Regions from separate parts of the Bacillus sp. AFS031507 genome, predicted to be linked through region 3. Evidence: predicted binding sites of a transcription regulator. Region 3 holds the regulator's gene; each other region holds the start of a gene.
What was found. Region 3 encodes Rex, which represses fermentation and respiration genes when NADH is low (regulators of the CRP and FNR family bind a similar motif). Its sites were predicted from a motif close to TTGTGAAATATTTCACAA; they were not measured.

Region 1 (10,484 bases), on a different contig from region 3:
TGGCGAAGCTCTGCCGCTCGGTTTAAATCGTATTTATCTTCAGCTTGTTGCAGCTCCCTGCGAAGTTTTTCCAGTTGTTCCCTTTTCTCCTGCAATTTCTGTATACTTTGTTTCTCTTGAAGCCATTTTGCCTTCATTTCATTGGCTGTTTCTTTTAAATCAGCTAGTTCTTTTAGGAGAGCCTCCAGCCTCAACTTGCTTCCGTCATCAACCTCTTTACTTAAGGCAGCTTCTTCAATTTCCAATTGCATTACCCTGCGTGTTACTTCATCTAATTCGGTAGGCATTGAATCTATTTCAGTACGTATTAAAGCACAAGCCTCATCGACTAGATCAATTGCTTTATCAGGCAAAAAACGATCGGTGATATAACGATCAGATAATGTGGCGGCAGCAACCAAGGCATGGTCATGAATTTTAACACCGTGATGCACTTCATATCGTTCTTTTAGCCCTCTTAAGATTGAAATGGTATCTTCAACGTTTGGTTCTTGGACCAGTACCTGCTGAAATCTACGTTCAAGCGCTGGATCCTTTTCGATATATTTTCGGTGCTCATCTAGAGTAGTTGCTCCAATACAATGAAGTTCACCACGGGCAAGCATTGGTTTTAACATATTGCCTGCATCCATCGCGCCTTCCGTCTTACCGGCTCCTACTATCGTGTGAATTTCATCAATAAATAACAATATTCGTCCTTCACTTTTTTTGATTTCATTTAGGACTGCTTTCAATCTTTCTTCAAACTCACCTCTAAATTTGGCTCCAGCAATTAACGCACTCATATCCAATGAGAAAATTGTTTTATCCTTAAGTCCTTCCGGTACATCCTTCCTAACTATCCTTTGTGCCAACCCTTCCACAATAGCGGTTTTCCCTACACCAGGTTCACCGATTAAAACAGGATTATTCTTTGTTTTCCTTGATAATATCCGAATTACATTGCGGATTTCAGAATCACGGCCAATAACTGGATCCATTTTTCCTTCTTTAACCTCAGCAACAAGATCCCGTCCATATTTTTTTAGTGCTTCGTATCCTGCTTCTGGATTTTGTGATGTCACTCTTTGGTTCCCCCTAATTTCTTTAATTGCTTGCAAAACTTTGTCTGGTTGAATTCCAACGTTTTGTAAAAGCCTTCGCATTTCTGAATCCTTCGCGTATACTGCAGCTAACAGAATATGTTCAACTGATAAATACTCATCAGAAAACTTTTTGGCAAACTCCTCGGCACTGACAAAAAGTTTTTGCAGCTTGGCTGTGATATAAAGTTTTCCTTGTTCAACCCCACTTCCTGTAACCTCTGGTTTTTTAGCAAGAGCCTCATTAAGGTTCTTTCTAATTTTTTCGGGAGGGATACCTGACTTTTCTAATATAGAAGAAATGAGACTATCTTCTTGGTCCATTAAACATAAAAACAAATGGGGTTCATCAATCTCTTGATGATTTTTTTTGATAGCCAGCGACTGAGCATCCATTAGCCCCTTTTGTAACCTTTCAGTCATTCGATTCATGTCCATTTTTTACCACACCCTCTTTGACCAATTCTGACCTTTTCTTTTATTATAAAACTTCCTATATAAAAAGTAAATTTTTGCAAAGAAGAATATCGGCAAAAATTGCCTACTGACGCCTAGGTTCAGGCAAAAGAAAAAGCCACCCCATGGATGACCTTTTCCTTATTTATTCATGGTTTCCGCTGATATGTCCAAACACGTTCATCATTTGAAGTCTCAGGAAATGCATCTCCTGCTTTTAGCCTTATTTTTTTGGGATTATTAACATTGCTTCCAGTATCTCCAACTTCAATATAAACACCATTATTTGGGGCTTTACTCCCTGACTTAAACTGACGATTTTGGCCCATTCTTTTCCCTCCTTTGCTTCACATTCCTTATTATTACCCTTTAACGGGTTGTCATTATTGGAATTTCTTGCAAATTATCTTATGAGTCGACATTATTTCCTAAGAAATACGTAAAGATTAAACAAATTTTTGACGATTGTATGAACTTATCGCACATTTGTTGCTAATTATTCTTTGTTAACAATATAATTATAGTATTATCTAGCAAATTTAACCTTGACTGTCATTTTTTAAAATCAAATGAGCATTGAATTCGTACCTTTAAAGGTGGTTATGAGTATGCAGTCAGTAAAAGAAATGCCGGTAACACTGTCCCATCTTTTAGATACCGTTCACCATATAAAAAAAGTTGAAAAAGGTACCTTTTTATTTCAAGAAGGATCTGTAGCCGATGAATTGTATATTGTTCAAAGTGGCATACTTCAAATCAGCAAGATCATCCCTGATGGAAGAGAACTTACGTTAAGAATGTGCTCGCGTGGTGATTTTGTTGGTGAATTAAACTTATTTTCCCCTTCTTCAAGATATTTATTAAGTGCACGTGTTGTCGAGAGTGGTGAAGTAGCCGTTATTATGAAAGACACGCTTGAAGAAAAACTCTCACAAAATCTGGCACTCTCATTTGAATTCATAAAGTGGATGAGTCAGCAATATCGAAAAACACAAACCAAGTTTCGTGATTTGGTTCTTCATGGAAAAAAAGGGGCTCTTTATTCCACACTTATTCGAATTACCAATAGTTATGGAATTAAAACCAATAAAGGAATATTAATTGAATTACCACTAACCAATCAAGAGTTAGCCAATTTTTGTGGTACATCAAGAGAAGTAGTAAATCGCTTGTTGAGTGATTTACGTAAGGCCGGTATCCTGTCAATAGATAAAGGAACAATTACTATTCATGATTTAGAGTATTTAAAACGAGAAATTGATTGTGAAGATTGTCCAACCGAAATCTGTAAAGTTGATTAGAATTGCTGCTGGCAAACAACTTAAAATAAAGCAAAAAAAATCGGTCATATCGACCGATTTTTTTATTTTAATGGCTATGTTAAAGCTCATTGCTGATTTTGGCACATGTTGATTGGAGCGGAAATCAGCCAAGTGTAACATAGCTCTTATTTTAATAAGATTATTTGAATCGCCATGATCGTAAAGAATATAGCTGAATTTATTATTTCGTAAATGCCAATTTGTTTTGGCGATAGTGGTTTCCCATAAAATATAATAGCTCTCAGAAGACTTGGGATAAATGCTATTGCAACGATCCAAAAGCCAACTCCGAACCACACTGCCACTAAAAGAAAATGGGAAATCCATGAAATCCATTTAAATTGGGTATTCTTCTTCTCCCTAATCATTGTTTTGACATAAAAAGTACAGCCCACAAAAAACAGGACCGAAGTTACAAAGGCGAAAACAAGTGTCTCTATGTTCATAACACCGTGTCCTAAATAACTGCTTGCTAATCCAGCAATTGAAAAGGCAAAAATAGCAGAGATGTCATTCATAGAAGCACGGTCTTGATTTTTGGAAGTAAAGTAAGCATTTATTATAAAAAACGGAATCATTAGTAGACCAAAATAAAAAATCGTTGGTCTTTCCAAAAGAGGAATAAGTAAAAGTAATAGGGATGGAATCATATATACAAGTGTCCATTTAGTATAAAACTGAAGTTTTTTCTTTTTAAATAAAAGAAGCATCGGATAGGTCGCCAAGTATAATAGGAGCCATCCAAAGAAAAATGGGACATGCTTCCACATAAACCCTCCTTCAATGACACCAAGCCAAAAAGGGATGATTAGCATTGCCCATGCACCATGTTGTTTCGGTAAAAATAACTTCATCATTTTCACTCCTCTTCCTTGACTAACCTAAATATAAGCCAGCTAAGCGGAAAAATAAGTGAAACACATCACATAATTACAGTAAAAAGAAGGACTCCGCCTTCTTTTTGTGACAAATTTGTTTAGGTTAAAATGGAAGTACATCAAATCTATATCATCTACTAGGTAACTTCAATCTTCTCTAGGTCGGTTATCTGATGAGTGATTGCTGTATTTCCATTAAAGACCCATAATTCTATTTTAACAAACATTATATCCCCTAATTTGTATTGTAGAGTATATCCATATTTCAAGCTGTGATAAAAGTAACAGATTTGACAATTTTATTAACTTTTTTGATCAATATTATGAACATGCTCCTGAAGTACTTGCGCAGTCCAGATTAATGCACCTTCATCGTTGATATGAAAGCTGGGCACTTTGATTCTTGATGTGATTTGCTCCTGCATTTCTTCCTTCCAATATACAATAGCAGAAACATTACTTACGGTATCTAACAAAGAAAGGTCCCTTTCATCTCTTAATAGCAGTAACTTCGGGAAAGACTTTAACTTATAACCTTCGATTAATATTACATCTGGATGAAAGAATTTCATTAACTCGATCTGATCTTCTAGTGATGGATAGAAATTGTCAGCCTGTAACATTAAACTTCCATCTCCTTCAACAATCGAGGCAAGTGCACCTGCATTTAGATGTTTTTCTGTATCTTTCTGCGGCAGGGCTGCAAGCCTGCCTCCATGACCATGATGCTTAATCGTAACTGTTTTAAGTCCTTTTTTTACTAAGTCTTCGATTAGTTTGGCTGTTATCGTGGTTTTACCACTATTTTGATAACCAACCACCTGAAAGACGACAGGCTTTACCACGGCCACAAACTGCCAACCTGGTCTTCAAGCAGGAGGACGTCCACTTCACTTCCGGCTGTAAAGCCTCTAGTTCCGCCTGGAAGAATCATCAACGAATTTGCTCCAGAAAGGCTCATAATAATGTTAGACTTGTCAAGTCCACTCGGTGTTGCCTTTAGTCTTCCCGCATCTATAAACGTAGAACTTCGGACAAACCTTGTAAATGGATTGGCTTTAGGAAAATCGACTTCTAAAAGTGCTTGCTCTTTACGAAGGTGAGGTTTTTCTGAAAAAAGCATCCTACGGATAATTGGGCGGGCAAACAATTCAAAGCCTACATAACAAGCCGAAGGATTACCCGAAAGCCCAAAGAGAAGCTTCCCATTGTGCTGTGCAACCGTCGTCACACTTCCAGGCCGCATGGCAACTTTATTAAAGAAAACCTCTGCCCCAAGCTTTTCATAAATAGCAGGCAGATAATCAAAATCCCCAACTGAAACCCCACCGGTGGTAATTAATAAGTCTACTTCATTTATTGCTTTTTGGACTGCTTCAAAGCAAGTGTCAAATTCATCAGGAAGCTTTCCAAAATAGTGAACAATGCCTCCCGCTCTTTCAATTTGGGCTGCAATCATATGTGAATTACTATTACGAATTTTTCCTGGAACCAAGGCTTCATTTACTTCTAAAAGCTCTGTCCCTGTTGCAAACAAACCAACACGTGGCTTTTTCGCAACGGACACTCGTTCATATCCAAATGTTGCAAGCATGGCTTGAATTCCAGGATTTATCAATGTTCCTTTTTTCACCAAAACTTCACCCTGCTTGGCATCTTCACCACTGAACGAAACGTTATCACCCTTTTTAAAGCTGCGTTTAATGGACATATATGGGATTCCATTCTTTTCGTAGGCCTTAGCCACCTCAAACATAACGACAGCATCTGTTCCTACTGGCATCATTGCGCCAGTCATAATCCTAACAGCTTGGTGCTCTCCTATTACTTTAGTAGAAACCATTCCTGCGCCGATGTGATCGACCACTTCAAATTCAACTACATTGGATAGCGAAGCCTCACGTGTATCGATTGACCTAACAGCAAAGCCATCATACGGTGCACGGTCAAAATGGGGCACATCGCTAGTTGCGATCAAATCCTTCGATAAAAAGCGGCCAAAGCTTTCATTTATCGAAACTTGTTCGGTCACACCAAGTAATTGATATTCCATTATGCTTTTGACCGCTTCTCCAATTGGTATCGGTCTTCTTCTTTCGAACAAAATAATCAGCTCCTGCCTTAAACAAATATCTATCCATTGTGATATGTACTAATAGTCATCGACTAATCAACATTATAAGCTTATTAAAAACTAACTAACATATCAAATGTCACAATATAAAAGAATCTTGCCAAAAAATATAAAATCATAGGGAATGTGTGATTCAGGTCACCTAGTTTTTTTCTATTTTACATTATGATTAGGTTAGATTTAATCTTGGACTTTGGGAGGAAATTAAAGATGAGTTTCACAATTACACCTAATTCATTAGTTAAAGATATTGTTAACGAATTACCTAAAACAAGTGATGTTTTTAAAAAGAACCGAATCGATTTTTGCTGCGGTGGTAATATCCCATTAACAGAAGCAGTTGCTCAAAATAAGCTTAACCTTGATAGTTTGTTAGATGAATTAAAAGAAGTTTTTGAAAAATACGAAAACACCGAGAAAGATGTTGAAGTTTGGACTAATTCTGATTCAACTACAATTATTGATCATGTTATTTCAAACTACCATCGTGTATCTGAAGAGGAACTAACTATGCTAAGTCCCTATGTAACGAAGGTTTCACGTGTCCATGGAGATAACCATCCAGAGTTACTAAAGGTTTACGAACTCTTCTATGAATTCAAAAAAGAATTGATGGATCATATGGCGAAAGAGGAAGCTGTTGTATTCCCATTAATTAAGCAGCTCGCAGATGGAACCGTGGAGAATCGTGAAGAAGCAATTGCAATGATTGTTGAATTAGAAAAAGAACATGACCATGCCGGTGAAATTTTAAGAGAGATCCGTGCAGTAACTTCTGACTACACTCTACCTCTGGATGCATGCGGTACGTACCGATTAGTATATGCACGCTTAGAAGCGTTAGAAGGATTAACCTTTATGCATGTGCATCTTGAAAACAACATCCTATTTCCTAGGTATCTTTAATAAAATCAACAGTCCGCTTTTCTTAAAGCGGGCTGTTTCTTTGTAGAACAAAAGGCGCAAGCGCCCGTTTAGCTGCGTATGGACTGGAGCGCTCCAACTGGAGATAAAGGAAACACGGAGAGCGTTAGCGCATTCGTGCTTGACTTATCGTAGGGCGGAGAGCGAAGTACACTAGCAGCTAGGCGCTGGAGCTGGATTCAGAGAACTATTTCAAGTTATCCACAATAAATAATTTTATAATTTTCTATCCAACAAAAAAACTCTCTTCATGGAAGAGAGTTTAACCACCAATATAGGACATTTCTATTTTTTTACGGTTTTTGTGCGTTTCGGCTGTTCGTTCGTCTGAATATCTGTCATCTCTTCCATTCCAAATGGCGCTCACCCGCTCACGGATTTCTTCATCAGAGGCACCGTTTCTCATAAAATTACGGATATCATGCCCATTCCCATTAAATAAACAAGTAAAAATCTGACCATTCGCTGAAAGTCGAGAACGAGTGCAACTTGAACAAAACGATTCCGAAACAGACGTGATAAATCCTACATTCACATCTTTATCTTTATAACGGTACACCTTCGCCACTTCTCCGTAGTAGGCTGGGTCAACAGGTTCAAGATCAAATTGTTCTTTTAACAAATAATAAATCTGTTTTTTTGTAATAACATCATCCATTTTCCAGCCGTTCGTGGAGCCAACATCCATGAATTCTATATAGCGAAGCTCCAGACTGTTCTCCTTGCAGTACTTTGCCATTGGAATAATTTCAGTATCATTCAAACCTTTTTTGACAACCATATTTATTTTGACCCCAAGACCTGCCTGTTTCGCTGCTTCAATGCCTTCCAAAACTGGCCCAGTTCCAACCCCACGCCCGTTAATTTGGCCAAACAATTCATCGTTTAAGGTATCAAGGCTGACATTTACTCTTTTGAGTCCTGCTTCCTTTAAATCTTTGGCAAATTTCGGCAGGAGCACACCATTCGTCGTTAATCCGATATCAAGTAAGCCCTCAATAGCTGACAGCTTCTTAACAAGAATGGGCATATCTCTTCGAAGAAGAGGTTCTCCTCCAGTTAGGCGAATTTTTTCCACACCCAAATTAACAAAAATTTTCGCTATTCGTTCGATCTCTTCATAGGATAGCAAAGCACTTTTAGGAAGAAACTCAAAATCAGGACCAAATTGATCTGCTGGCATACAGTATTGGCAACGGAAATTACATCGATCAATTACAGAAATTCTTAAGTCATGCAATGGTCTATTTAATTTATCTTTAATAATGGTTTTTTCCATCCATATCAACTCCATTATTTTTGGAACCTAATGATATTCAGTGTACCAGTCTTTAGATAAAAAAACTGTTACTTTATTCACTATAACAATACTTTTTAATTCAATTCTTATCTTAGCAGAAGTTTTACAATCTATAAATAACTGTTTTGGAAAAAATTTTCTTCTACAGATTAATCATTTAAACGATAATTCAAATAGAAAATAAATAAACATGATTAATTTCATATGAGTTTTCACTATATTGTCATTGTTTACTTCTTCTTATTGATTCCTTATGAGATAAAATGGTACTAACAAACTAAACATTGATCACTTTGGAAAATAGATGGTTGTTAATATGACACATTGAGGTGAAGCTGATGACAGCAATAATGAAACCAACTCATTCAATTGAAATAAAAGAATTGCTTAAATTTGCAGACCGGAAATTTAAAAGTGAAAAAGGAAGCTTTTTATTTCAAGAAGGAATGCTTGCGGAAGAACTTTACATTATCATTTCCGGCAAAATTCAAATCAGTAAAATTACTTCAGATGGCCGTGAACTTTCATTAAGAATTTGTGGAGAAAATGATATATGCGGGGAATTAACCCTATTTACTGATAATCCCAGATATTTATTAAGTGCAATGGTTCTTGAAGAAGGAGAAATAGTAGCAATAAAAAAGGATATAATCGAAAGTGAAATTTTCCAAAACAGTAAGCTTGCTTTTGAATTTATGAAATGGATGAGTGATCATTTCCGGAAAACACAAACAAAATTTCGCGACCTCGTTTTAAATGGAAAACGAGGTGCCCTTTTCTCAACTCTTATCCGTATGTCGAATAGCTATGGTATTCAAAAAGATAATGAAATCTTAATAGATCTGCCGTTAACCAACCAAGAACTTGCCAACTTCTGCGGTACATCACGTGAGAGTACAAACCGTATACTTAGTGAACTAAAGAAAGATAAAATCATTTCAGTTAAAAAAGGAAAGATCTCAATATTGGATTTACAATACTTAAAAAATGAAATCGACTGTGAAAATTGTTCTGCCGTTTATTGCAATATCGAATAGGATGGCCTTTACTTATTTGCAGTTATCTTTATACGCAAGGCTGTCTCACTATAATGAGGCAGCCTTTTTTTTCGGTTTTAATTACTATACTTGCTTTTCTCTTAATAATTTAGGAATATAAACGCAGAATGGCTCGCTTTCTAGATAATCTCCAGTCATTGCATAAGCTCTAGACCTTGATCCCCCGCAAACATGACGGAATTCACAGACACCACATTTCCCTTTAAAAAGATCTGGATTTCTTAATGATTGGAAAATTGGTGATTCACGATAAATTTCAGCTAATGGCGTTTCCCGGATATTACCCGCTTTAACGGGTAATAGTCCGCTTGGATATACATCGCCAATATGGGAGATGAAAACAAAACCATTACCATCATTAACACCTTTTGGTGCTCGTCCTAAACCATCGATAGAGCCTGTTAATCCTTTTTCTGTTAATGCGCTTAAATACTCAATCTCATCTGTTGTTTCCTTCGCTTCGCGCATTTTTTGTTGAATCACAACACGTCTATAGTGCATGGCTTCTGTTGTTTTGATATCAAAAGACACGCGCTTACTTAAATCATATAGCCATCTGAATACTTTTTCATGTTGAACTGGAGAAATCATATCTGATTGTTGACCTCTTCCTGTTGGCACTAGGAAAAAGACACTCCATAACACACATTCTAAATCTTCAACCATTTTTGCCATTTCATCAAGGTAGTCAATATTGTAACGGGAAATCACCGTATTAATCTGAATGGGTAATCCAACTTCATGCAAATATTTTATTTTTTCCATGGTAAGGTCAAATGATCCAGCTGTTCCCCTAAAATGGTCATGAATCTCAGCCCTAGGACCATCAATACTAAATGCCCAGCGAGCAAGACCAACTTCTTTTGCTTTTTCAATTGCTTCTTTTGTTACATTTGGTGTCGCGCTTGGGGTCATTGATACCCGTACGCCTTTTTCAACTGCATATTTCGCAATATCAAAAACATCTTCTCTCATCAGCGGGTCTCCGCCAGTAAAAACAAGCATCGGATTGTTCATTTCATATATTTGATCAATTAGATTTTTTCCTTCTTCAAATGATAGTTCACGTGGATCCCTTTTATACTGTGCATCGGCACGGCAGTGCAGACACTTTAATTGACAAGCTCTAGTGAGTTCCCATATTACTATAAAAGGGTCTTTATTAAAATCTCGGCTAATAGCCATATGAAACGCCTCCTAATAACGGCTATTCAAATCCAACAGCCTTATTAATCTGTATTATAAAGGTGTTTATATTTGAAAAAAGTGAACTATCTCACATTCTGTATGCTAGATATGTCTGAAACGTGAAGAAAAATACAAAAACAGC
Region 2 (10,484 bases), on a different contig from region 3:
TGCCCATATTTGCACCATATAATTTTGCCATCGATGCTACGTGTCGATTATCTTCCCCATGATCTAGAGTAAAGGCAGCGTTCAAGACTAGCCATCTTGCCGCTTCAATTTCAACCGCAGAATCTGCGATTTGCCATTGGATTGCTTGTCTTTCGGCAATGGGTTTCCCAAATGTAACCCGTTCCTTGGCATAATCAATCGCCATTTGCAGCAAGCGTTCTGCGGCACCGACTGCTCTTGCCCCAACAACCCAGCGTGCAAACCCAATCCACTCGAGACCAAGATTATAGCCCTTGTGTAATTCACCAAGGATATTTTCCTCCGGAACACGGACATTATCAAAAACTAAGCCGGCTGGACCCCATTCTCCCATTGTATGTATATACTCTGATTTCCAGCCCATATCGCGATCGACAATAAAGCATGTAACCCCTTCGCGGCCTTGTGTTGATTGATGTCGTTCTTTATCCGTAATCGCTATCGCCATAACGAAGTCCGCTTCGTTTCCGCCGGTAATAAACGTTTTTTCACCATTTAGAACCCATTCACTGCCGTCTTTCACTGCTGTCATTTTGATATTTCTGGTATCGGAACCAGCTCCTGGCTCGGTCATTGCAAAACAAGACTTTTTCTCGCCATTAATCGTCGGAAGTAAGTATTTTTTCTTTTGTTCTTCATTACCATAGTAAAGAATATTATCTGCTCCACCGCCGAACTGGAATGGGACAAAGGTTTTTGAAACTTCCATTAACACAATTGCCATCATCATTTGACCAAGATCTGCACCACCATATTCCTCTGGAGTGTTAATTCCCCAAAAACCAGCTTCCTTTGCTTTAAGTTGCAGCTCTTTTAGTTTACTTGCAGGAAGACTCGGTTTACCTTCTCGTTCATTGCGGAGTACATCGTTTTCAAGGGGAATAAGTTCTTTTTCTACGAATCTTCTAATTGTTTTTTGTACCATTTTTTGTTCATCAGTCAATCGTAAATACATACCATTCACTCCATTCTTATTCTTAACATCAAATTTAATGCCGTTAAAATATAATATGCTGAACCGTTTGTAGGCATACCTACCGGTTGGTATGTTAACTTTATTTTATTCCGAACTTTCAGATAATACAAGTTAATATTTTCCTAATAAAAAAAATTCTCTAGCAATGGCGCCAAAGAATTTTTTGTTAACTATACATGACTAATTACTTTTCTTGCTGCCCGCTCTCTCAAGGTGGAAATGGTAAGTGAACTTCCAAGCCAAAATAGGAGACCTAGAATGATACTAAAAATCCAATTTTCACTGGTTTCCAATGTTATTAAAACTGTTATTACACAAATGATTCCACCAATCATTCCATATATGGAGCCTCTAGCAATATTTGTTGCTTTCATAGTCCCCGAGGCAATTCCCACCATAATAACGGCTGTCAGCATAACGGCTGGAAAAGCGGCAAAAATACCGGCAAGAATCTTCCATGGGGAAATAATAGTTATAAGATAACTTAGGGAGACTGCTGCCCCACCTAGTAAAAACCGAATAAATAAGTCTTTTTTATTCATGTTGTCCACCTTTTTCATTTAATGAGATGTAATGAATACAACAACAATTGATACAGTAAACCAACAAGCCATTGCATGGAGGATTCCTTTTTTCCAACCTATCTTAGGAAGCAGATAGCCTGCGAGGATGGCGACAAGAATATTGATTGCCATTCCAAAAATGGCTCCTTTAGATAACATGATCGAATGGGTAATAAGCTGACCGCCGTGAAAATCAAGACCAATGGTGAGTAATGCTGCCAGGTAATCAGCAGGAAATGCAGCAAATATTCCCCCAGCTTTCTCCCCTAACTTCTTTGCTACGACAGTACAGGCAACTACAGCAAGACCTCCCAATAGGAATCGAAGAAGCAGTCCGCCAAGTGATAAACTAACCATTTTAAATTCGCCTCTTTTATTGTTTTGACATGCAGTTAAAAAATTATTTGCTTTGTGAATTAAATCACAATCATTCGATGTATTCATTTTAACTCATTTCCATGACTATGCATGTGAACGTTTTATTAACGTTTTTGAAGAGATTTCTCATTAATTTCAAGTTTGATGACTATTTTCCTGTCATTTTACAAAAGATAATAGTGATATTCATTTGAATATCGTCGTTTCAAATCCTTTGATGAGGTGATTTTAGATGAGTTATAAAGACCATTTAGATCCGCACTCAGAGCTCTTTCACCAACATACGACGCGACCAAAACGTCAAAATTCACAAGTGAATGGGCAAACTCAAGTGACGCACAACACGATCATCTTAAGGAGCAATGCCAAGGCCCACCGTTGGGTTTAGGCAAAGAAACGAGTAATGGCAGCATAACAATTACTGTCATTAGAAATGACCTTTTCTCGAATAGCAATTTCGAGAAAAGGTTTTTCTTTTTCTAAGTAATTTGTTATTACAATATTGATAATGTTTGTTCCAAAAGATATCATAAAATCTATTAAGAAAAAAAACGGGAGTGGAACATGACATGTTTGATGACTTTACAATTAGAGATGCCGATATGTGTGATTTGCCTGTAATTGTTGATATATACAATACAACCATAGCAAGTAGGATGGTTACAGCCGATCTTGAACCAATATCAGTAGAAAACAGAGTTCAATGGTTTAACGAACATTCATCAACCTTTCGTCCATTATGGGTTGTAGAAAACCAAGGAGAAATCTGCGCATGGGTTAGTTTCCAATCTTTTTACGGCAGGCCTGCCTATAATGCGACTGCAGAAATTAGTATCTATATTCATCCCGACTTTCGAGGTCGGAAACTTGGTAAATATTTAATCCAAAAAGCAATCGATGCCTGTCCAAGTCTGCAAATCAAAACCTTACTTGGTTTTATTTTTGGTCATAATGAACCTAGCATTAAACTTTTCTCAAGTTTTGGATTTGAAAAATGGGCACAGCTTCCGAATGTGGCTGAGCTGGATGGCATTGAACGTGATCTAATTATCCTTGGAAAAAGACTCTTCTAAAAATCTTGAAATCGAAGAACAGATTGCTTATGGAATACACTCCATAAGCCTTTTCCATGTAGGCAATCAGATAATAATGTAGCAAAAGTTTTTATAGTTATTAATATTTCAAGCGTTGCATTATTCCAAAATAATGGATTATCTAGTACTATAGACTAAGGAGTAATAAATACTCACTACTCCTTGTTTTTAATAAACTTTATTCCTTGAATAGAACTGGAGATTTCCATGAATAAAATAAAGATCATCATCCTCTACTTTTTTACAAGTATTATTTGGATATATGGGTCCAATTATGTAATCGAACAATATGTGCCTTCTTCACTTATTGAGTTGGTGTTAAGGTCAAAAGAGATCTTTTATGTTGCCATGACTGGAGGGTTCATTTATTTCTTCATTAGTAAAAAAGAGGAGTTAGATGTTTCCCAGGAAGATCAGAAACGTCTATCTACTTTAATCAATTCAATGGTTGATTTTGTTAACTTTAAAGACGGTGAAGGCAGATGGATTGAAGCAAATGAATTTGGTTTACAATTGTTTCAGCTTGAGAATGTCGATTATCGGGGGAAAAAGGATTCGGAATTAGCCGAGTATACAGACTTTTACGGTGATGCTCTCAGATTTTGTGAAACTTCTGATGAAGAAGCTTGGATTAATCGAGAAATCACTCGAATAGAGGAAGTCCTTACTGTTCCAGATGGATCAGTAAAAATATTTGACACGATTAAAGTACCACTATTTCACGAAGATGGCAGTCGACAAGGTTTGGTCATCATTGGACGTGATATTACCGAAAAAAAGGAAATGGCCTTAAAATTAGCAGAGAGTCAGCAACAATATAAGTCATTATTTGAATACAGTCCAGATATTGTTTATATGATGGATTTAGGCGGAACTATTACCAATTTAAACCCACAGTATGATGTCATTACAGGCTTCAAACGGGAAGAAGCGATTGGGAAAAATGTAAAACAATTATTACCGAAAAGGTATAAACGATATCTTCCAAAGTTCATTTCCACTGTTGTGGAAGAAATAAAACCGGTCATGTATGAGCTGGATATACCACATGCAAACGGGAATCGGATTATCTTACAATGTACTTCCCTTCCGATCATTATTAATGGAAATATCGCTGGAATTATTGGCTATGGCAGTGATGTGACCACCTTAAGGGATGCAGAAGAACGTCTTCGCAGGACAGAAAAGCTATCAATCGTTGGTGAATTATCTGCCAGCGTTGCCCATGAAATTCGGAATCCGCTGACGTCATTAAAAGGATTTGTCCAACTTTTACAAATGGAAGATGAGAAGCATCAATTTTTTTATCAAATTATGCTCGACGAATTAAATCGTATCAATGACATTGTTGGTGAGCTTTTGTTATTGGCAAAACCTCAGCTATTAAAATATACCAAAGCAGATCTTCAGAAGCTTTTAATGGATGTCATTTCATTATTAAACACCGAAGCCAGTTTATATAATGTTCAAATTGATTCTCTTTTTCCAAAAAACGACATATGGATTGAATGCGAACCAAATCAACTCAAGCAATTGTTTATCAATGTGATTAAAAATTCGATTGAAGCAAGCCAAAATGGTGGAACAGTCTCTATTGTTCTAGAGCAATTAGAACAAAGTCATGTGTTAATTACCATTAAAGACACTGGCTGCGGTATTTCAAAAGAGAGATTAGAGAAAATTGGAGAACCCTTCTACTCTTCTAAAGAAAAAGGGACCGGGTTAGGTTTAACGGTTAGTTTCAAGATTGTTCAATCACATCAGGGAACCATCCGTTTTGAAAGCCAGAAAAAACAAGGGACATCTGTTCAAATTTCCTTACCGGTCAAGCAAAAGGACCTTAAGAAAATTAAGCACTCTATACCTGAAAAAGTGGAAAACAACTAGGATTAGCTCGTCTATTATGACGGGCTTTTCTTTTTCGTCCGATTTCGGAAAAAAGCAATAATTAATAACACGGAAGGAATGATGATTTGAAAAGGCCAATGTAAATAAGTGGGTACAATTACTAGCCCTTCCTTTATATGTTCCGCATAATTAGATGCAATGGTAATGGATGCAAATAAGACGATCATTCCAATTGGAAACCCAAGCTTACGTTGGTTTGAAATTTGAAAGATATCCGCAGCACCAGCAACTGCAGCATAATAGTAGATTGCAATCTTAAAAAAACCCCCAATAACTAGATAGAGCATAAATAATACATCGAGACGTTCGATAAAATCGGCAATTTGGATTCTCCCTATTGTGGTTAATAAGGGGAAATTGGATCGACGGAAGAGTTCCACACCCAAAACAGAAATATTTACTACAACTGTAATAGTAATATTTATTCCGCTTAATATCATTCCACTTAAACAGACTATTTTAGCCTTCTTTTTATCATTTATGAACGGGAGCAGCATCGTAAAGACGACCATTTCTCCAAAAGGAAAGTTGATGGTTTGACTTAAAAATGTTTTTATTACTGGTTTCAACCCATTCTCTAAGATTGGTTTTAGATTTCCCAAATGAATTAACCCAGAAAAGGTAATTAACATCATTCCTAATATCGCCGTCAGGTAGACAACCCCAAAGTAAATTTCGCCAACTCGGGCTAAGACTTCAAACCCTTTATGGATTGCATAGATAATGGTAATAATCATCAAGCTATTGATAACAAATAACGGAGTACTATTATAAATAGTCGTTGTTAATAACTCTCCAAAATCTCGCAATACCCTTGATGCACAATAAATAAAATAGACTATATATAATAATCCTATAAAACGTCCCAGCCACTTTCCAGTTATTTTTTGAACATAACTCGTTAAGGGCAGGTCAGGATAATATATATATAATTTGTAATAAATAAAAAAGATCATGATACCGCCAGTTAAACCGAGCAAAATGGCTATCCAAGCATCCTGTTTTGCATCTGATGCAATCCCCACAAGAATAGCACTTCCCATTTCAAACAATACGACCAGGACGAACAATTGGGTTGCACTTATTTTCGCCTTTTCCATCTACGATTGTCCCCCCTTAAACAGGGTTATTTATTTAAGCAGAGCTAGTTTGTTTCTTCCTATTAAGAAAAAAAGCAATGATTAGTAAGATAGAGGGGATGATGATTTGAAAAGGCCAAGACAAATAAATCGGCACAATAACGAGCCCCTCCTTGAGAAATTCTGCAATATTAGATGCAATCGTTATTGATGAAAATAAAACGATCATTCCAATTGGAAACCCCAGCTTACGTTGGTTTTTAAATTGAAAGATATCAGCAGCCCCGGCCACTGCAGCATAATAATAAATGGAAATTTTAAAGAAACCACCAATGATTAAATAGAGCATAAATAATACATCTAAACGTTCGATAAAATCCGCAATTTGGATTCTTCCTACTGTGGTTAATAAGGGGAAAGTGGACCGCTGAAAGAGACCTGCACCCAAAACAGAAATATTTATTACAGCAGTTATTGTAATATTTATACCCGCTAATATCATCCCACCCAAACAAACTATTTTGGCATTCTTTTTATCATTTAAAAATGGGAGCAGCATCGTAAAGACCACCATTTCCCCAAAGGGAAAGGTGAGGGTTGTGGTTAAAAATGTTTTAATAACAGGTTTCAATCCATGCTCTAAGATCGGGGTTAGATTACTCAAATGAATTAAACCCGAAAAGGTAATTAGCAGCATGCCTAAAATCGCCGTCAGGTAGACAACTCCAAAGTAAATTTCTCCAACTCGGGCTAAAACTTCAAACCCCTTATGGATCCCATAGATAATAACAAGGATCATTAAGGAATTGACAACAAATAGCGGAGTGCTATTATAAATCGTTGTGGTTAATAACTCTCCAAAATCTCGCAATACCCTTGACGCAATATAAATAAAATAGACAATATATAATAACCCAATAAACCTGCCAAACCATTTTCCTAAAATTTTTTGAAGATAACTAGTTAAGGGCAGATCAGGATAGTACATATATAAGCGGTAATAAATAAAAAAGACAATGATTCCCCCAGCTAAACCGAACAAAATAGCAATCCAGGCGTCCTGTTTCACTTCTGCTCCGAGACCAAGAAGAATCGCACTACCCATTTCAAACAAAACGATCAGAACGAACAATTGGGATCCACTTATTTTTGCCTTTTCCATGCACGATTGTCCCCCCTCCTTATACCGCATTATTTATTAATGTCTGACCAAAACGGATTTGTCCGAACCCCTTCGCGCCGCACATAGGAATCTACCTTAACATTCACTTCTAGGTCTGCAAAATAATCGTTCCAATCCCCTTTAAGCTTCTTCCATAGTTTAGGATTAGCTTTATGTACATTATCACCAAACCCGAAGATATCACACTTTAGTTTCTGGGCTTCCTTTACAGAAGACTGTATTTCCTTTTTAATTTCTTTTTCAGCTAACTTTTCAATTTTTCCAATCGTTTTTGGATCCATCAATTCTATTGCTGTATTCGCTTCACTAATCCAGCCTTCATTCTCAATTTTAATATTTATTACAGGTTTCCCATTTTTAAAGATGGTTGAAACTTTGGTTTTTGATCTAATTGGCACCATACTAATGGCGTTTTTCTTCCCCTTCCACTTAAGTGTGATATCGGTACTCTTCGCTTTATCTAAGACCCAGATCACTCCACGAGCCTTGTTACTCTCTATCCAACCGATCAATGCACCCTCTTTAATAACCGCTAAGCCATCAGCTGAGAGGAAAGCATGGGTTGTTGTTTTTTGCAAATTAGTTGCTTTATTGGCTTCTTCTTTTTGACCAATTAGTCGATAACCGTTTAGAATAGGCTCTTTCCCACTGTCGACAATTCCATCAATGATATCATCTATACTTACACTTATATTTTCCCCCTTCATAGCTTCAGTAGATTTGATTTCTTTTGTGACTTTGGTGACAGGCAGTTTATCGAGAATAGTCAGAGTAGTAACTATTTCCTCTGCTGTAGAATCTCTTGCAATAATTAACTCTGTAGTTGTTCTAAACTCTGGATCCCTAGCAAAGGCATCCAACAGATTAAGCATCAGTGTTCTATCACTCGCCACCTCTTCACTAACAACGACTAAATTAGTGTGTGCATAATATAAACGGCGCGAAACCTTTTTCGTTGCATTTCTTGACGCTTCAGTAATGGTTCTACCAGTGCTTTTATAAACGGCTATCGGCAGCCCCTGGCCTCCTCCTCCACCTTGCCCAGCTGAAACGTTGCCTGGATTAACAAGCTGAAACGAAAGATGGTACAGATCGTCCTCACCCCTATCAATACCAAGTGCCATTACAAAGGCCAAATCAGTAAGTTCTTTCTGGTTCCAGCAAGCGCTCAGGATCGGCAGAGACATGATTAATATCAAAATAATAATGAAATATTTTTTCATCATTCTTCACCATTTTTAGGTTGATTTTCCGTTGATTTGGGTGGCCCAGGTTTTTGATTATCTCCAGTTCTCCTCATATTGCCTTTACTAATAAACATGGGTCTATTTTTCATAGACCAGATAGGAAAGCGAACGAATGCGTCTTGTTGATTATGGATGTTGAATGGTGCGAGCGGCATCATGTATGGAATTCCAAACGAGCGAAGCGAACATAAATGAATGGACATGAACATAATCCCTAACATGATTCCATAAAATCCCAAAATCGCAGCTAATCCCATCAGGACAAAGCGAACTAATCTTGCTGCTATCGCCATCGCAAAAACCGGTGTGGAAAAATTTGCGATAGCGGTGATTGAAACGACAATAACCATTACAGGAGAGACAAACCCAGCCTGTACTGCTGCCTGGCCAATTACGAGAGCCCCTACAATCGATACGGCCTGACCAACAGCCCGTGGAAGCCTAAGACCCGCCTCCCTTAAAATTTCAAATGTTACCTCCATGATTAATGCCTCAACAAAGGCTGGAAAGGGAACATTTTCACGCTGTGCGGCAATCGCGATGGCCATCGTCGTCGGGATCATCTCTTGATGGAAAGTGGTCGCAGCAATATAAACAGAAGGTCCAATAACTGCGATAAGGAAGGATAAAATTCTTAACAAACGTATTCCTGTTGAAATGTCAAACCGTGAATAGTAATCATCCGGAGCCTGGAAAAATTGAATAAAAATAGCTGGAACTGTAACAACAAACGGAGTCCCATCAACTACTATCGCAATTCTGCCTTCCAGTAAATGTGATGTCACGACATCGGGCCTTTCTGAATGGTAGGTGGTTGGAAATGTTGTCCATGTTTGGTCTTCAATCAATTGCTCTATATATCCAGAACCAAGGACCGAATCGATATCGATTCGATTAAGCCTTTCTTTGACCTCGCAAACAATTTTTTCATTGGCAATGCCTTTAATATACATAATTGCGATATCTGATTGGGACACAGCTCCTATTTTCATGGAGTCCACTCTTAAATTTGGACTTTTAATCCGGCGGCGAATTAATGCTGTATTCGTGCGAAGGGTTTCTGTAAAAGAATCCTTTGGACCACGAATCGATAGTTGTGTGGTAGGTTCGGAAATCGCGCGCCTTTCCCATCCTTTGGTTTCGCCACTGATCGCTTTGTTGCATCCCTGTAAAAAGATGACTGTATCTCCTGAAAACAATGAATCATATACTTGGTTCCAATTCTCAATGGTCTGGACACTTCCTAGTGCCATTGTTTTATCGAGCATGAATTGAAATATATCGACTGGTTCATTGGGTACCATGATTTCCATTGCTGTTTCCAATATATAGTCTGCTATTGCTATTGAACTTGCTAATCCGTCAACATAAACAAGAGCACCTTTATATGCACCAATCTTAAACTCGCGAACGTTAATGTCGGTACTATTGCCAACTTCCTCTTTGATACGGGATATATTCTCTTGATAATCTCTTAAGATTGGCAAGTCCTCCGGTTTTTGCGGATCTTGTTTTTGCCTATAATTATCGTCCTGTCTCTTTTTTTGTTTATTTTTAAGCATTTTAGATAAAATCGACACAATATCCGCCTCCCTTAATATTTTTTGAACACTTTTCTCCCAATACTGGATATATTGCCCAAGGTATATCACTTTATCCTATTGAAATCGGTTTTTATACTAGCATTCTTAACATTTTCAGTTCCGAATAAGGAACTGCTTAGAAAAGAACAATAAAAACAATATGATTCCTAAAGGTGTGATGAGGTTGAAAATATTATTTGTAACAACCCTGCTGGCGGCTTTCAGTTTAATACTAATTATTTCATTGGATCTTTTGATGGGAATAAGTATTTCAGGGATTTTTTGGAAGGCATTAAATCCTTTTAGGGTTATGGAGACAGCTGAATATATTATTGTTTTATTATTTATATTGTTTTACGTCATTGATTCCATAGGTGCTTTTTTAAATAGGAAAAAGGGGAATTCTTCTAACTAGAATTTAAAATAAAAAAAAG
Region 3 (10,484 bases):
AAGACATCATCACCAGAAAATAAGAAATTACCGAGTACCGTACGTATTTCTTTTTCATTTTTTAGTGGATAGTCATCCCAGAGTTCATTTAAGACCCGCTTATTGGAGGTCAATTCAGCTTGCTCCTGGTCGTAATACCCAATCTGAAGGTTTGTCCCATAGAATATGGTTCCCTCAAGTGCAGGCAACTTTTTGATTATTGTTTTTAACAGTGTTGATTTGCCGATACCATTCGGTCCAACCAAGGCGATACTTTCACCTTTATAGGCCCGGAAAGATATGGACTCTGAAACCTTACCATCCTTGTACCCAACAGCGAGTGAATCCACTGTTAAAACATCATTTCCGCTTTGTTTTTCAATTTCAAACGTGAAGGAAGCAGACTTTTCATCGCCTAATGGACGATCCATCATCTCCATCTTTTCAAGCTTTTTACGACGGCTTTGGGCACGTTTGGTTGTCGATGCCCGCGCTAAATTCCGGTTGATAAAGTCTTGGAGATCCGCGACCTCTTGCTGTTGTTTTTCGAAAAGCTTTAAATCACGCTCATAATTTGCGGCCTTTTGATCAAGGTAAGTACTATAGTTGCCTGTAAACCTTTGGATTTGCTTACGGGATACTTCATAAACTTGAGTAACAACTTTATCTAAAAAATAGCGGTCATGGGAAACGATCAAAATCGCCCCATGATAACTTTGTAAATATTGCTCCAGCCAGGAAAGCGTATCAATATCAAGGTGGTTTGTGGGCTCATCCAATATTAGGATATCAGGCCTGGTTAACAAGAGTTTACCAAGGGCTAGACGAGTTTTCTGCCCGCCGCTTAAACTAGATATCATCAAGGATTTATCATGGAAATTCAGCCCATGAAGGACGGAGCGCATCTCTGCCTCATACTGATACCCTCCCAGTTCTTTAAATTTGACCTGAAGATGATCGTACTCTTTTAGGATTCTTTCGTACCTGCCACTGTCTCCAAAAACGAGGGGATCAGCCATTTGTTCTTCAAGTGTGCGGAGTTGTTTTTCCATCAATCGCAGCGGTTCAAAAACCGTCAGCATTTCATCCCATATGGATAATGATGATTCTAACCCAGTATTTTGAGCTAAATAGCCAATCGTCACTTCTTTTGGCTTGATGATTTCTCCGCCATCATGCGACAAGTGTCCGGCAATAATTTTCAATAATGTCGATTTTCCCGCCCCATTGCGTCCAACAAGGGCAACACGGTCCCGAGTTTGTAATTCGAGCTTAATATTCGATAAAATAAGGTCAGCACCATAATATTTTTGTAATTGATTAACCTGTAGCAAAATCATTCTCATTCACCTCTATTACATAGGATTAGTGTACCTTATTCCCGGTATGTCGGCAATAAACTGCTCGCCATATTAGCGGAGTGAAGTCTTAAACCGACATAAAATGTAATATATAGTTCAAAGTTTCACACACATATAAGGAAAAATAGTGTATGATTTGATGGGAGGATTTTTTATATGGCAGAATTTACGCATTTTAATGAAGAAGGCAGAGCAAAAATGGTCGACGTCAGTGATAAGCCGGAAACGGCACGTACGGCGCTTGCTCATTCCAGCATTACCGTTAGTAAAGAAATTTATGATAAAATAACTAATAATGAGATGAAGAAGGGCGATGTCTTAGCTGTGGCCCAGATAGCAGCTGTCATGGCAGCAAAGAAGACATGGGATTTGATTCCAATGTGCCATCCGATTCCATTAACAGGTGTTAATATTTCTTTCTCTTGGGAACAGGATAAGGATGAGAACTATCAATTATATATTGCTGCAGCCGTTAAAACGAAAGGGAACACAGGTGTAGAAATGGAAGCGTTAACAGCCGCATCCGCATGTGCCTTAACGGTTTATGATATGTGTAAAGCCGTTGATAAAGGTATGGTAATTGGACCGACGTATCTTGTCGAAAAAACGGGCGGTAAAAACGGTGATTTTAAAAGAGATGAAAGAGTTAAATAAATTTTTAACTAAACCATTCATGGGGTGTGGGAGATTATGAGTAATGAAACAACGAAAATACCACAGGCGACAGCAAAACGGCTGCCCCTCTATTATCGATTTCTAAAAAACCTGCAAAGTTCAGGCAAGCAAAGGGTCTCTTCAGCGGAATTGAGTGAAGCAGTAAAGGTAGACTCAGCAACGATTCGCCGCGACTTTTCCTATTTCGGTGCGTTAGGAAAAAAGGGCTATGGGTATAATGTTAATTACTTAATATCCTTCTTCCGAAAGACCCTAGATCAGGATGAATTAACTAAGGTTGCCTTAATAGGAGTCGGAAATCTTGGGACTGCCTTTTTAAACTATAACTTTTTAAAAAATAATAACACAAAAATAGAATGCGCCTTCGATGTGGATCCCGACAAAATGGGAACCATGATTCGCGAGGTACCTGTTCACCCTATGGACGATTTAGAGAAGGTGTTATCAGAAACTAATATTTCAGTGGCGATATTAACGGTTCCGGCTCCTGCCGCACAAATGATAACCGATCGACTGGTCCAAGCGAATGTAAAAGGGATCTTAAATTTCACTCCAGCGAGGTTAAATGTTCCACCCTTAATAAGGGTCCATCATATTGACTTGGCTGTGGAGCTTCAATCGCTAGTCTACTTTTTAAAGCATTATCCAACGGTCGAAATAGATGAAGAATAATTAGTTAAAAAGGCTTTCCACAAAATTTGTGGAAGGCCTTTTGTATGATTAACTCCCTGCTTTTTTTAATTACATAATCTATAAAAATACTTTCTTATGCACTAAGATGTAGGTAGATAAAATGCAAGCGGTTACTAACCGGGAAGTGGGGGAAATTCAATGTCAATTTTACGAGATGAAGCGTTAAAAATGCACAAGGAACACCAAGGCAAGGTTGGGATTTATTCTAAGGTGGCAGTACATAATGCAAAAGATTTAAGCCTTGCCTATTCACCCGGTGTGGCAGAGCCATGTTTGGACATTTATGCAGACGAAAATAAAGTCTATGATTATACCTCGAAGGGCAATCTTGTCGCAGTGGTATCCAATGGGACAGCGGTCCTGGGGCTTGGAAACATTGGACCAAAAGCTGCGATGCCTGTGATGGAAGGAAAGGCCGTGTTATTCAAATCGTTCGCAGATGTTGATGCCTTTCCCATTTGCTTGGCCACCACTGACACAGACCAGATCGTAGAAACCGTCAAGCTGCTAGAACCAACATTTGGCGGAGTGAACTTGGAGGATATTGCTGCGCCGCAATGCTTTGAAATTGAAGACCGCCTCCGCAAAGCCTGCGAGATTCCTGTTTTTCATGATGACCAGCATGGAACCGCGATTGTAACAGCCGCTGGTCTAATCAACGCATTAAAATTAGCAGATAAAAAAATTAAAGATATTCGTGTTGCCGTAAACGGAGCAGGTTCAGCTGGAGTAGCAATTGTTAAGCTCCTGCTGCATATGGGCGCGAAGGATGTTATTTTATGCGATACAAAAGGAATTATTTATGAAGGCCGCCCGTTCGGAATGAATCGATTCAAAGATGAAATGGCGCGAATGACAAATCGCGAGCAAAAACAAGGAGCGTTAGCCGATGCGCTCGTTGACGCAGATGTGTTTGTGGGGGTATCAGCAGCCGGGGCCGTTACAAAGGATATGGTTGGTTCTATGCACCGTAACCCGATTATCTTTGCCATGGCCAACCCTGTACCGGAAATTATGCCCGATGCGGCCAAAGAAGCAGGAGCACTTGTAGTGGGTACAGGACGATCTGATTTTCCAAACCAGGTTAATAATGTGCTTGCTTTCCCAGGTATTTTCCGCGGTGCTTTAGATGTCCGTGCAAAGGAAATCAACGAGGAAATGAAGCTTGCTGCGGTATATGCAATTGCTGGATTAATTTCAGATGAAGAACTTCATGCTGATCATGTTATTCCAGACCCTTTTGATCCTAGGGTCGCAGCACAAGTAGCGGCTGCAGTCGCTTACGCTGCAATGGAAACAGGGGTAGCTCAAAAAAATGTCAATGTTGAGGAAATAAAACAACGCCTATTATCATTAGCAGAAGCAAAACAACCAGTGCATGTTTAGGTCGAGTAAAATCTAGCTTTTAAGGGAGGACTATCTCAAACTAGAGGTAGTCTTTCAAATTTTGGGAATTAGGGCATAATTCCGATATACCTTTTAAATTTTTAGTACAATAATGAATGATAGTTTTTTTCTTTTTTAAATCGGTGGGTATGACCACGTTTTTAGGTAAGTAATTTTAACATTTCCTAGAAGGACATCTAGGGTTTTGCAATCGGAGGGGATGAAGTTGGCGATTGTGCTGACGATGTTTGTGCTTGGGATATTATTAGGATTTGTTGGGGCGGGCGGCTCCGGCTTTATTATTGCCATCTTAACAGTTATTTTTGGAGTACCAATACATATGGCGTTAGGGACATCACTAGCAGCGATGGTGTTTACGAGCATGTCAGGTGCCTACAGTCATTTTCGTCAAGGAAATATCTCAATTAAAACCGGTTTAATCGTAGGCGGATTTGGGGCAGTTGCCTCCTATTTAGGTTCAAAACTAGCCAGTTTGATTCCGATCCATTCTTTGCATTGGTTAACAGCAGGGATGTTATTTTTGTCGGCTGTAATACTGGTTGTACGCTTATTTATTGTTCAAAAAATAAAGGCAAACAACAAAAAAGTGAAACCTGGCAACCTGGTTCTCATTAAGAAAGCGGCAGTCGTCGGGTTGGTTACCGGATTGTTGTCTGGTACATTTGGGATAGGTGCTGCGCCGTTCATTCAAATCGGATTGCTTGTCATCATGGGACTTTCGCTTAAACAATCAGTGGGTACAACAATGCTCGTTATTTTGCCAATCGCTTTAGCAGGAGGAATCGGCTACTATTTAGAAGGATACCTGAATTTAACCCTGTTAGTTGAAGTGGTAGGAGGAACGATGATTGGCTCCTATGTCGGGGCTAAGTTTACAGCCCTTGCTCCGCAGCCTGTATTAAAAAGTGCGATGGTCCTGACCCCTATTATCGCAGGAGCTATTTTGCTCATAAGTTAAGGCATCATTCGCAAGGATGGTTAACTTCCTTTGAAAATTAATCCTCAGACCAGCCTAAGTTAAAGAAAGCTTTTAGACTGCAATGTATTTTCATAAGAATGCTTTGCATCCTTTTTGCGTTTACTAACCCTGTTGGTTAGTATGTCATCAGGTGAAAATCAGAATGGTGCCTGTCGCCTTCTCAAAGATGGAGGGAAATATGAGAAAGGGAAGATGGAGTTTACAGACGGTAATTATTGTCTTTGTGTGTATGGTGGTTACTTTTTCACTTTTGATAACAGATTTACTTATCAGTTCGAGAATTGCTAAGGAGACGGAAAAAGGTCAGGCTGAGAAGGCGAGAAATGTGGCGCGAATGGTTGCTCATAGTCCGCTTGTGATTGATGCGATGAGTGGAGAACAGGATGTAAAGGAAATCCAAACGTTTGCGAATGAAATGAGAAAAGTGACAAACGTTTACTTTATTGTTGTGATGGATATGAGGGGGATCCGTAAATCCCATCCTGATAGCAAAGAAGTTGGCAAACAATTCAAGGGTGGAGATGAAGGGCCGGTACTAAAAGGGAAAGAGCATGAATCTATTTCAAAAGGAGCTCTAGGACCTTCTTTACGTTCTTTTACGCCGATTAAGGATGCAACTGGGAAACAGATCGGGGCAGTAGCCGTTGGGATTTCTCTTGATAATGTGGAAACGGCCGTCAATAAGAGCAGAATAGGGATATATATTGGGACGATGATTGGTATCTTAATCGGTGTTCTCGGGGCCGTGATTTTAGCCAGATATATAAAAAAAATCCTACTTGGGCTTGAGCCATTTGCGATTGCAAAATTATTAGAGGAACGCAGCGCGATGCTTCAATCGGTGCGTGAGGGAATTGTGGCAGTTGATCAACAGTCTAACATCACACTCGTCAATCGAGCGGCCTTAAAGCTGTTCGATAAAGCAGGCCTGCAAGATAACCCGATGGGGACAAATATCGAAGAATATATGTCATCTACTCGCTTGGGTGATTTGTTAAAAACTGGTAAACCTGAATTGGATGAAGAACAGAATATAAATGGGATGACCATTTTAACCAACCGAGTCCCTGTGATCGTTGGTAATAAGGTAGTCGGCGCGATTGCTACTTTTCGGGATAAAACAGAAATACAGGTGCTCGCTGAACAACTGACCGGAGTTAGAATATATGCTGACGCACTCCGGGCTCAGGCCCATGAGTTTATGAATAAACTTCATGTTATTTTGGGGATGGTCCATACAGGTTATTATGAAAAAGTGGTCGAATATATCAGTGAAACGGTTGACCATCGAAATAGCGAAATTGGCTTTGTGACAAAAAAGATAAAGGACCCTGTATTAGCTGGCTTTTTAATTGGAAAGTTGAGTTATGCAAGGGAATCAGGGGCAGAGTTATCAGTTTCCTGTGAGCAGCCTCTTCCGCAGCCCGCTGTTTCTGATGTGACACACGAACTCATAACCATTGTTGGCAATTTAATTGATAATGCCATCGAGGCTATGAATGGTTGTATGGTTAAAAAAATAGCAATAGAATTCGAATATGGCGATGATATTTTAACAATCGAAGTAAAAGATACGGGGGCAGGGATAAGTGAAGAACTGCAAAACCAAATTTTTAACAAAGGATTCTCCACAAACGGTGAAAATAGGGGGTTAGGACTGTATCTCGTTTCGCAAGCGGTTAAGAAGCTGGAAGGGGAATTAATTCTTTCATCAAAGCCAGGAAAAGGGACCGTTTTTACCGTGTATATACCATATGAAGGAGAGGGGGACCAGAATGATTCGGGTAATGATTGTTGAAGATGATCCAATGGTAGCAGAATTTAATAAACGCTATCTTGAGCAAATTCATGGTTTTACCTTGATGGCAATGGCCGCATCCGTGGAAGAGGCGATTAAGAATATTGAAAGGCTAGAAATCGATCTTATCTTATTGGATATATTTATGCCGGGGAAACTAGGACTAGAGCTGTTAATCTACCTTCGTGAAAATGAGAAAGAGACCGATGTGATTATAATTTCAGCCGCATCAGATATGGAGCGGATTAAAAAGGCTTTAAGGTACGGAGCCGTTGATTATTTAATTAAACCTTTTGAATTTGAACGCTTTAGTAGAGCATTAGTTGCATATAAGGATCAAACCAAGTTTATTCAAACTCAACAAGTGATTAACCAAGACGTTTTGGACCATCAAATTCTGCACCGAGAGGATAAGCCCGTGATCGAAGATTTACCAAAGGGATTGACAAAAGATACCCTTAAGCAAATTTGGGATACGATTCAAGAGTTAAAAAATACCCCCTTTTCAACAGAAGACGTGGTGAAGGTCGTCGGGATTTCTCGAGTGTCGGTTCGTAAGTATTTAAATTTTTTAAAGGAAATTGGAATCCTGGACGTTAAGGTAATCTACGGTACAGTGGGAAGACCCGTATACCAGCATGAATTTAATCGATTGAAACAACATCTTATCAAAAACTTTTTGTAAGCAGCCTAAAACTGCTTACTTTTTTTATTTACAAAAACCTTATTAAATTTACATAAACTATGAAAGCGGTTTAATTGGAAATATGATAGAAACATAAAGAGTTAGGGGGATGAACATATGGAGCCAGCTAGAAAGTTGCAACCGCTTACGGTTGTTCCAGGGGAAAAGGAAGAGAAAAAAGGACTTTTAGGTAAATTTGGAAGTATGAAAGTAGGGGTAGTTCCACTTCCGCTTTATATCGTGATCGCAACTGTTGTCTATTTTTCTGCCGTCTATAACCTGCTTCCAGCGGATATGATTGGCGGCTTTGCCGTTATTATTGTCATGGGTATTTTACTAGGGGAACTTGGTATGAGGATTCCGATTTTGAAGGATATCGGCGGCCCTGCTATTTTAGCACTCTTGATTCCGTCTATATTAGTGTATTTTAGTGTCATTAACACGACTGGAATGAATGCGGTTACCCAGTTGATGAAAACATCCAATTTCCTTTACCTATATATCTCTACTTTAGTAGTAGGAAGTATTCTAGGGATGAATCGCAGAGTCCTGATTCAAGGCTTCACACGCATGTTTGTACCGCTTATTGTCGGAACAATAGCATCTGTTGCTGCAGGCGTTCTAGTAGGTTTGCTTTTTGGATATGACATGAAACACACACTTTTCTATATTGTTGTTCCAATTATCGGTGGTGGGATTGGAGAAGGAATTTTGCCGCTGTCATTAGGCTACGCAGAAGTGCTCGGAAAATCTTCTGAAACATTTGTAGGGCAATTAATTCCTGCAGCGGTGATTGGAAATATTGTCGCGATCATTTGTGCAGGGATTTTATCGCGCTTAGGGGAGAAAAAGAAGCATCTGACAGGTAATGGAGTATTAGTGAAGACAAAAGGCGGCGATGGAATCACAGAAGCATCAACAATTGATAAGCCGGTTGATTTCCCACTTATGGGCGCAGGATTGTTAATTGCCTGTAGTTTCTTTATCTTAGGTGGACTGGGGAATAAATTCCTAGGCATTCCTGGACCAGTGTTAATGATTATTGCAGCAGCTGTTGTAAAGAGTATAAAAGTAATGCCAGCTAAAATGGAACAAGGGGCTTATCACTTATATAAATTTGTCTCATCAAGTTTAACATGGCCATTAATGGTGGGGTTAGGTATGCTTTATATTCCGCTTAAGGATGTAGTCAAAATTGTAACCCCAGGATATGTGGTTGTTTGTGCCGCTGTGGTAGTGGCAATGATTACTACTGGCTACTTTGTAGGTAAGTTGATGAAGATGTTCCCAGTCGATTCCGCGATTGTTACAGGCTGTCATAGTGGTTTAGGGGGAACAGGTGATGTTGCAATTCTTTCCGCTTCCAATCGGATGTCATTGATGCCATTTGCCCAAGTTTCAACAAGAATCGGGGGCGCTTCAACTGTTATTTTGGCTATTCTTTTGCTGAAATTATTAAGCTAATATTCCTAAATCGGGCGGTGCCGGTTTGTCACGGCCCGACTTTTTTGATTGTATGGATTGAATTCTTGTCACCTGAATTAACTATTAGATCTTAGATTAGAAAAAAGGAGAAGGTTGGAATGAATGAAAGCAAGATAAAAGAGCAGGCAGTGCTGCTCCACAAAAGGCTGGCAGGTAAGATTAGCATCATCAGTAAAGTAGAAATGAACAATGCCGATGATTTAAGTTTAGCCTATACGCCAGGAGTGGCTGAGCCATGCAAGATCATAGCCAAAAATAGTGAGGCTTCTTTTGAGCATACTGGAAGGGGTAATTTAGTAGCTGTTGTAACAGATGGAACAGCTGTCCTAGGGTTAGGAGACATTGGTCCTGAGGCTGCTATGCCAGTTATGGAGGGGAAGGCCGTTTTATTTAAACAATTTGCAGGGATTGATGCCTATCCGCTTTGCCTGGGTACAAAAGATGTCGATGAGATTGTCAATATTATTAAAGCATTAGAGCCAACATTCGGTGGTATCAATTTGGAGGATATTGCCGCCCCAAGATGCTTTGAAATAGAAGAACGCTTAAAAAAGGAACTTACCATTCCCGTCTTTCATGATGACCAGCATGGGACAGCGATTGTTGTATTAGCAGCCCTTTTAAATGCGCTAAGAATTGTGAAGAAAAGTATCTATAAGGTTAAGGTTGTTCTAAATGGTGCTGGTTCTGCAGGGATAGCGATTGCCAAGCTTTTATTAAAAGCGGGCTTTAAGAATATTACGTTAGTAAGCCTGGAGGGAATTCTTTGTCCAGGCGAAGAGTGGATGAACGACCGGCAAGCAGAAATAGCAGAGAGAACAAACCTAGGCAGGATACATGGAACCCTTCAAGACGCGATTAAAAACACCGACATTTTTATTGGTGTCTCAGGTCCAAAGGCTTTAACGGGAGATATGGTCAGGACCATGAATAAAGATTCAATCGTTTTTGCAATGGCAAATCCAGTGCCTGAAATTTATCCGGAAGAAGCGCTTGCGGCAGGTGCAGCAGTAGTCGGTACAGGCCGTTCTGATTATCCTAATCAGGTAAATAATGTGCTCGCCTTTCCAGGAATCTTTCGTGGTGCTCTCGATGTAAGGGCAACCGACATCACGGAGGAAATGAAACTTGCAGCAGCTTACGCCATTTCAAGTCTTGTATCGGATAAGGAGCTTCGTGCGGAGTATATCATTCCTAACGCCTTGGATTCTCGTGTGGGGGATCGAGTGGCTGCAGCTGTTTCAACTGCAGCGATTGAATCGGGAGTAGCACGAAAAAGCTCCAACTACAAAAAACTAGTTGAAATCATTTGAGAACAGGAGTTAAATGGCAAAATTAGCCGACTGTAGAAAAAGAAGCAGAATCATTAATATTAAAGGGCTTTTCACTAAATAAGTGAAAGGTTCTTTTTTTTGTAGGAAG

Region 1: COE25_RS12370 (YwiC-like family protein) is a predicted target of Rex. The motif match lies at 3,771-3,788, and genes of this name have one in related genera.
Region 2: COE25_RS21005 (DUF3147 family protein) is a predicted target of Rex. The motif match lies at 1,988-2,005, and genes of this name have one in related genera.

What each region holds. Positions count from the first base shown of each region.
Region 1 covers NZ_NUOW01000012.1:213,416-223,899, reverse strand. Annotated here, with positions in the region: gene clpB (ATP-dependent chaperone ClpB) at 1-1,520, opposite strand, end outside; gene COE25_RS12380 (YjzC family protein) at 1,688-1,867, opposite strand; gene COE25_RS12375 (Crp/Fnr family transcriptional regulator) at 2,147-2,839, shown strand; gene COE25_RS12370 (YwiC-like family protein) at 2,986-3,717, opposite strand; gene mobB (molybdopterin-guanine dinucleotide biosynthesis protein B) at 4,041-4,589, opposite strand; gene COE25_RS12360 (molybdopterin molybdotransferase MoeA) at 4,577-5,842, opposite strand; gene ric (iron-sulfur cluster repair di-iron protein) at 6,083-6,778, shown strand; gene moaA (GTP 3',8-cyclase MoaA) at 7,059-8,075, opposite strand; gene COE25_RS12345 (Crp/Fnr family transcriptional regulator) at 8,435-9,133, shown strand; gene COE25_RS12340 (TIGR04053 family radical SAM/SPASM domain-containing protein) at 9,218-10,339, opposite strand.
Region 2 covers NZ_NUOW01000024.1:188,213-198,696, forward strand. Annotated here, with positions in the region: gene COE25_RS20995 (acyl-CoA dehydrogenase family protein) at 1-994, opposite strand, end outside; gene COE25_RS21000 (DUF3147 family protein) at 1,186-1,557, opposite strand; gene COE25_RS21005 (DUF3147 family protein) at 1,576-1,935, opposite strand; gene COE25_RS21010 (YpzG family protein) at 2,189-2,344, shown strand; gene COE25_RS21015 (GNAT family N-acetyltransferase) at 2,526-3,029, shown strand; gene COE25_RS21020 (PAS domain S-box protein) at 3,258-4,937, shown strand; gene COE25_RS21025 (GerAB/ArcD/ProY family transporter) at 4,952-6,058, opposite strand; gene COE25_RS21030 (GerAB/ArcD/ProY family transporter) at 6,093-7,199, opposite strand; gene COE25_RS21035 (Ger(x)C family spore germination protein) at 7,229-8,446, opposite strand; gene COE25_RS21040 (spore germination protein) at 8,443-10,029, opposite strand; gene COE25_RS21045 (YczF family membrane protein) at 10,235-10,465, shown strand.
Region 3 covers NZ_NUOW01000035.1:3,892-14,375, forward strand. Annotated here, with positions in the region: gene COE25_RS25070 (ABC-F family ATP-binding cassette domain-containing protein) at 1-1,319, opposite strand, end outside; gene moaC (cyclic pyranopterin monophosphate synthase MoaC) at 1,497-1,994, shown strand; gene COE25_RS25080 (redox-sensing transcriptional repressor Rex) at 2,031-2,687, shown strand; gene ystJ (NADP-dependent malic enzyme) at 2,847-4,094, shown strand; gene COE25_RS25090 (sulfite exporter TauE/SafE family protein) at 4,321-5,073, shown strand; gene dcuS (DcuS/MalK family sensor histidine kinase) at 5,273-6,892, shown strand; gene COE25_RS25100 (response regulator) at 6,870-7,577, shown strand; gene COE25_RS25105 (2-hydroxycarboxylate transporter family protein) at 7,695-9,041, shown strand; gene COE25_RS25110 (NAD(P)-dependent malic enzyme) at 9,161-10,375, shown strand.